DNA from 3 places in the Methylophilus sp. 3sh_L genome. Region 3 is predicted to be linked to each of the others. Evidence: predicted binding sites of a transcription regulator. Region 3 holds the regulator's gene; each other region holds the start of a gene.

Region 1 (2,271 bases), on a different contig from region 3:
ACGTTCAATCGATTTTTATACTGGGGTGCTGGGGATGAAATTGATCCGTACCCAGGATTATCCTGATGGCGAATTTACCCTGGCCTTTGTCGGCTATGGTAACGAGTATGACAATACTGTGCTTGAGCTCACCTACAATTACGGCAAAACTGCCTATGACATGGGGACGGCTTATGGTCATATGGCGATTGAGGTTGATGATGCGTACAAAGCCTGTGAGTTGGTCAAAGCCAAAGGTGGCAAAGTCGTGCGTGAGGCTGGGCCAATGAAACACGGCACCATCGTCATTGCCTTTATTGAAGACCCGGACGGCTACAAAATCGAATTTATCCAGAAGGGGACCATCGAGTACCCCACCCATGTCTAACCGTACCCAGTTACTGCAGGCAGTGAGGCTGGCGCAAGCCGGAGACTGGCATGGCGCACATCAGATTGCGCAGGATTACAGTGACCCCACTGCCAACTGGATTCATGCGGTGTTGCATAAAATAGAGGGTGACCGCTGGAATAGCGAATACTGGTATGCGAGGACGGCCGGTCACCAATACACAGAGTTTGACCATGACAGTGCAGCAGAACTCGACGCGATTGCCGACTGGCTGACAGCAGCGTAGCGCTTAATTTCTTCTGTTCTTAGCGCTACCTGGCTTACTTATGCTCGCCATCGCTGTGGCGGCCCGCTGTAAAAATCCCCCACAGGGATTGTACAAACAGGCCAATGACCGTTCCAAACAAAAATAGCAACACGCCAATCAGCAAACACATCAACAGCAAGAAGCCGTCTTGCAGCCAGACGCTCTGTTCGCCCAGCGACTGCCAGACAGACAGGATTTGTGCGATCCATTGATCAAGATTGATGCATTTCATGAATGTATTATGCCTCAGGAAACGGAATGTGATGCATCGCTGCGACGGATTTGTTTAATGCCTGATTTTCCATACGGTGGCTTTCAATTGACTTACACCGCTGGACTCAAAACGACGCTTGCACAGCTTAGTGTACTACCCAAATCGGTGCACCAGTTTGCTAGCTGGCAGTGCATGTTTGCCAGCTAAAGACATTGGTCTGTGTCTGAGCTATTCCAATACGCTGATTTTAAAGTAAAAAATTATTTATTTTAGATGGCCTGCTTGTTGCTAGGGATAACTTAAGCTAGAGGAGAGGCATCATGATAAAAAAACTTGCAGCCGACGCCATGCTAACGGCGGAAATGCGGCTGTCCAACAATATCCAGTTGTTAAGTGATTTACTTGATCAGGCAATCTTAGAGGTGGAGGGGGAAGCGGTGGCGCAGAAAATCGCCGCTATCCGGCAAGCCGCATTGCGTTTTCACCAGCATCATGACCAGCAGGCTTCGTTAGATCTTGAACAGTTGCTCGCTGACCTGAGTCTGGAGCATACGGTGCGGGTGGTGCGCGCACTGGCGTATTTCAAACACCTGGTCAATTTGGCAGAGGATCTTTACGGACAAGAGCTCGGCCATTGCCAGCAAAATACACCCGCGCCGGGCATGTTGTCGCACACCCTGGCGCAAATCAAGGCTTCGGGCATTGCCCCGCAAAAAATTCAGCAACTGCTGCAAGATGCGCTGATCTCACCGGTGCTGACTGCCCACCCCACAGAGGTGCAGCGTAAAAGCGTGCTGGATATTGAGCAATTGATTGCCGAATTGCTGGCACAGCGTGGAACGATGGTGTCTGAGCGTCAGCTGGCCCGTAACAAGCTGTTATTGCAAGGTGCGGTGTCAGCGTTGTGGCAAACCCGTATGATGCGCTTCTCCAAGCTTAGTGTGCTCAATGAGATTGAAAACGCACTGACCTATTACGAAAGCACGTTTTTACATGTGATTCCTGAGATTCTGCAGGATATCGAGCGCGACCTGGCTGATTGGCTGCCCGGCATGGACTTGCCGGGTATTTTGCGCATGGGCAGCTGGATAGGCGGCGACCGCGATGGCAATCCGTTTGTGAATGGCACCACCTTGCGCGACAGTGTGCGCCTGCAGGCCACGACCTTGTTTAAGTTTTATCTGCAAGAGCTGGCCGCGCTCAAACGGGAACTGGCTGTGTCCACGCGCGTGGTTGGTGTGGATGAGGCCGTGCTGGCGCTGGCAAAAGCTTCGCGCGACCAGTCTTCACACCGTCTGGATGAACCCTACCGGCTCGCACTCAATGGGGTACATGACCGCTTGCTGGTCACAGCAAGCCATCTGTTGCCGGATGCGGGCTGGAGTTTGCCGGAAGAGGTTGGCAACGAAGCTTACGAAGACC
Region 2 (2,271 bases), on a different contig from region 3:
GCGATGGCTGTGGTGACAATCACCATAAACACCACCATCTCTACCAATGAAAAACCCGCTTGCAAGCGCATGCACGGTTTGCCTGGTTGTCTGTAAGAGTGATGTTTGTTGTGATGCATTGTTATTATCCAGTCTGGAAGTACTGGTGAACTAATCAGTGTATATATCCAGTATCTGCCTCGACAGTCACGGTCACCGACTGCACATTGTTTTTTCTATTGGTCGCTTGATAACTCACCGTTGAGTTCGGGACTGCACGACCAAGCGAATCAAACCCAAGACTGGCATTGTCCGAAGTGATATCCACATTTTTACTGCTTGTGAACACGTATGCAGCAGTCGTCTCAGGATTGATCACTGCCTGATTGCAGGCGGTATCAAAACATAAGCTGACCGTATCTGGTATCGCATTATTATGAATCACATACACATTCCGACGCTGGGCAATCGCCGTTTTTTGCGCATAGCGTAATGTAGATGAAAGTAAACCCGCGTCACCGCGGGTTTCGAAGATGTCACCATTGACAAATCTGGGTGCAGCTACCGCCGCCAGTATTCCCATAATTGAAATCACAACCACTAGCTCGACAATAGTAAATCCCTTCATGCCAAAGTCTAGTCTTGTTAACACGCATTACCTAAAGTCGCCAAACCAGTAGATGGGTTGTAAGTGATTGTACAAGTGCCTTTTGTATAAGTAGCGTTATCAGCACCAGTTCCCGCATTAAATGTAAAACCTGCTCGATCTTGAATAGCAGCATCAATGCCAGCAGCGGTAGAAACTGGCCATCCTGTGGTATTACTTACTGTGACGGAAGAACTATCCATTTGTACGCTTGTACCTGATGCGCCACCTGCCATCCAAGCCGCCTTTGCCAAACTTGCAGCTGATGAGAGCGCTCCAGCTAATCCTTGCGCTGCTGCCTTTTGCGCATTTGCTTGAACATTGATAAATCTTGGCAATGCTGTTGCTGCCAAAATACCAAGAACCGCGATCACAACCACCAATTCAACTAATGTAAAACCAGCTTGTTTTTTCATCACTCAAACTCCTAATCAAAATGCCCTGCCGTTCTTATCACAGTGGCAGGTTAACACTGCGTTAAATTTTTATTAGCAAATACTATGCCAGACAATTTTGGTCCATTCTCTTGAAAACTGCAGAGAAGCTCAAATCACCCACCTTTGAGCATTACTGAACTCATATCCCAAATAGGTAAAAATACCCCCAATGCAAGTATCAGAACAAGCACACCCAGAAATACAATCAAAATAGGTTCAATCTGCGCACCCAGAGTTTTCACATCGTACTCAACATCTGCCTGATACATATCTGCAACTTCTTGCATAAGCGTATCTAATGAACCAGACTCCTCACCCACCGCAATCATTTGTAAGACAAGTGAATTAAAAACTCCAGTTTGCGTGGCTGTTCTGAGTATGGTTTCACCACGCTCAATACCGGCAGACATGCTTAAAATTTTTGCTGAAATATAGTCATTTTCGACGGTTTGTGACACCAGCCTTAACGCTGACAGAATGGGTAAACCACTGCGAGTAGACAACGCAAAACTACGCGCAAAACGCGCCATGGTGCCTTTAAAAATAATCTTACCGGCAATCGGGATACGCATTTTGATCCGATCCCAGTTTGACCGGCCACTTGTCGTTTTAACATACGTTTTAAATGACCAGCCTGCCGCGGCAATGATGCCGATCAGCACAAACCAGTAATTGCGCATGAAGTTTGAAAATGCAATCAGCATTTTGGTGATAAATGGCAAATCGGCATGCATGCTGGCAAACACTTTTTCAAACTGCGGGATCACCATAACGTTAATCACCACAATCGCAATTGCCATTGCAGTGAGTACAAACATGGGATATTGCAAAGCCGATTTGATTTGCCCACGCATAAAGCGGTCAAACTCGATATGCTCAGACAGGCGCAGAAAAATATTATCCAAATTACCCGTCGTCTCGCCGACCCGAATCATACTGATATAAAAACTATCGAAGACTTTTGGATGCTCAGTCATCGCCACTGACAATTCACGGCCTGAGTCCAGGCCCACGCGCAGTTGACCCACCACTTGCGCCAGCTTGGGGTTGCCTACTGAGCTTTGAATGCCAGAGAGGGCGCGCATAATTGGGATACCAGCTTTAAGCAGCGTATACATTTGTTTGCTGAAAATCATCACCTCAAGACTGGTAATTTTTTCTTCAAACAGGTTAATCGCCACCGCGCCTGCTTTTTTCGGCTTAATCTCA
Region 3 (2,271 bases):
CAGAAAAAGCGTTGCAAGACTTTCAAACCCGAGCCAAAGGCGGCATCCCAGACGAGGTGCCTGAAGTGTCAGTGACCATTGAAGGCGAAAGCATAGGCATTAGCCAATTGCTCAAGCAGGCAGGCCTGGTCGAAAGTACTAGCGAAGCGATGCGAGCCATACAGCAGGGCGGTGTCAAGCTAGACAGCGTCAAGGTCGACGATAAAAATCTACCCTTGGCAAAAGGGATCACGGTGGTTGCGCAGGTTGGTAAACGCAAATTTGCCAAGATTACGATCAGGTAATAGGGATTGATAAGTTTGTCCCGACAAGCAAAAAGGCCGCGAATGCGGCCTTTTGTTTTAAAGCGATTTGCGCAAATTTGCGGGCGGAATATTCAGTGACTCACGGTATTTGGCAATCGTCCGGCGGGCAACGACGATGCCTTGCTGGGCGAGTGTGTCGGTGATCTGATTGTCCGACAACGGCTTTTTCGGGTTTTCTTCAGCCACCATTTGCTTGATCAATGCGCGGATGGCCGTGGCAGAACATGAACCGCCTGCATCGGTGGCAACCGAGCTGCCAAAGAAGTATTTGAGTTCATAGACGCCCCGCGGTGTGAGCATGTACTTATGCGTGGTGACACGTGAAACGGTGCTTTCATGTAAATCGAGCTCTTCGGCGATTTCACGCAGCACCAGTGGCCGCATGGCAATTTCCCCGTGCTCAAAGAAGTTGCGCTGGCGGTCCACAATGGCTTGCGACACGCGCAGAATGGTCGAGAACCGTTGCTGGATGTTTTTAATCATCCATTTGGCTTCTTGCATCTGGCTTTGCAAGTATTGGCCTGAGCTCTCGCGGTTGCGCTTGAGGATGTCTGCGTACATCTGGTTGATGCGTAGCTTGGGAATCACTCCATCGTTTAAGGAGGCGACCCAGATGCCTTTGATTTTTTTCACCACCACATCGTGCTGGATAAAGTGATCGTGACTAAAGTTGGAAAACTCGCTGCCGGGTCTGGGGTTTTGTTGGCGGATCAGTTGTTGTGCGGCTTTGAGTGCGGCTTCGTCACAAGCCAGCACTTTTCGCAGTTTGACAAAGTCTTTGTTGGCTAGCAGCGCCAAATGGTCTTTGGCGATTGCAATCGCCGTTTGCAGATATGGCGTCTCTGCGGGCAAGTGCATCAGTTGCAACAGCAGGCATTCACGTAAATCACGTGCACCAACGCCCAGGGGGTCCAGGTTCTGGATCAGCTTGAGCGCGGTTTCCAGTTCTAGCAGCTCTACTTCAAGTTCAAGAGGCAGGTGCTCAACGATCTCCTGTAAATCCTGTTCGAGATAGCCATCGTCATTAATGCTGTCCAGCAATAACTTGACCAGGCTCATGTCCCGCTGCGACAAGTGTGCCAGCTGGATCTGGTCTATTAAATGCTCACGCAAGCTGATGCTGGTGGTTTCCTGCCGGGAAAAGTCGCTGTCTTCATCTTCTTGATGATTGCGGCCGGCCTCATCCCAGTTGCTGGTACTGCCAAACTCCTCATAATCATCTTCAAATTCTGGCGGGGTGAATTCCTCGCTTAAGTTAGGCAGATCGCTCTCGCTCCCGCCAAGGTCGTCATGCAGCTCTTCGCGCAAGCTTTCCGCGGGTGCTGTGATTTCATGCTGCGTGGCCATGTCAAACGAGCTGGCATCTGTCAGCTCTGGCTCGGGGCTGGCCGCTGGCGCTGAACCCTCTTCAAACTCGCCGTCTTCTCCGTCAGACATTTCTAACAAAGGGTTTTCTTGCAGGATGGTTTCCAGCTCCTGGTTCAGCTCCAGCGTGGACAGTTGCAGCAAACGGATAGACTGCTGCAACTGCGGAGTCAGCGCCAGGTTTTGCGAAATACGTAATTGCAGGTTCTGTTTCATGACGGATTACAGCCTAAAATTCTTGCCCAGATAGACTTCACGTACACCCTCGTTCTGAATGATTTCATCAGGGGTCCCTGCCGCAAACACAGCGCCTTCGTTGACGATGTATGCGCGATCACAGATGTCCAACGTCTCGCGGACATTGTGGTCTGTAATTAAAATACCAATATTTTGGCTGCTCAGGTAGCGGATGATTTTCTGGATTTCAATCACGGCAATCGGGTCAATCCCGGCGAACGGTTCATCAAGCAAAATAAATTTAGGGTCAGTAGCGAGGCAGCGTGCAATTTCAACGCGCCGACGCTCCCCCCCTGATAAGCTGACTGCCTGGCTATTGCGGATGTGCTGGATATGTAATTGATCCAGCAACGACTCCAACTTG

What was found. The regulator sigma-54, encoded in region 3, starts transcription at its own class of promoters, with help from an activator protein. The targets are predictions, from matches to a motif close to TGGCACNNTTCCTGCT.
Region 1: the regulator sigma-54 is predicted to act here: its motif matches at 1,124-1,139, upstream of ppc (phosphoenolpyruvate carboxylase).
Region 2: the regulator sigma-54 is predicted to act here: its motif matches at 1,116-1,131, upstream of ACIDF8_RS01460 (type II secretion system protein).

The regions. Positions count from the first base shown of each region.
Region 1 covers NZ_JBKOUF010000001.1:626,073-628,343, forward strand. Annotated here, with positions in the region: gene gloA (lactoylglutathione lyase) at 1-367, shown strand, start outside; gene ACIDF8_RS03155 (hypothetical protein) at 360-614, shown strand; gene ACIDF8_RS03160 (hypothetical protein) at 649-867, opposite strand; gene ACIDF8_RS03165 (hypothetical protein) at 925-1,056, shown strand; gene ppc (phosphoenolpyruvate carboxylase) at 1,170-2,271, shown strand, end outside.
Region 2 covers NZ_JBKOUF010000001.1:287,218-289,488, reverse strand. Annotated here, with positions in the region: gene ACIDF8_RS01470 (type IV pilus modification PilV family protein) at 1-119, opposite strand, end outside; gene ACIDF8_RS01465 (pilus assembly FimT family protein) at 155-631, opposite strand; gene ACIDF8_RS01460 (type II secretion system protein) at 625-1,041, opposite strand; gene ACIDF8_RS01455 (type II secretion system F family protein) at 1,176-2,271, opposite strand, start outside.
Region 3 covers NZ_JBKOUF010000007.1:92,913-95,183, reverse strand. Annotated here, with positions in the region: gene tyrS (tyrosine--tRNA ligase) at 1-284, shown strand, start outside; gene ACIDF8_RS12665 (RNA polymerase factor sigma-54) at 342-1,886, opposite strand; gene lptB (LPS export ABC transporter ATP-binding protein) at 1,893-2,271, opposite strand, start outside.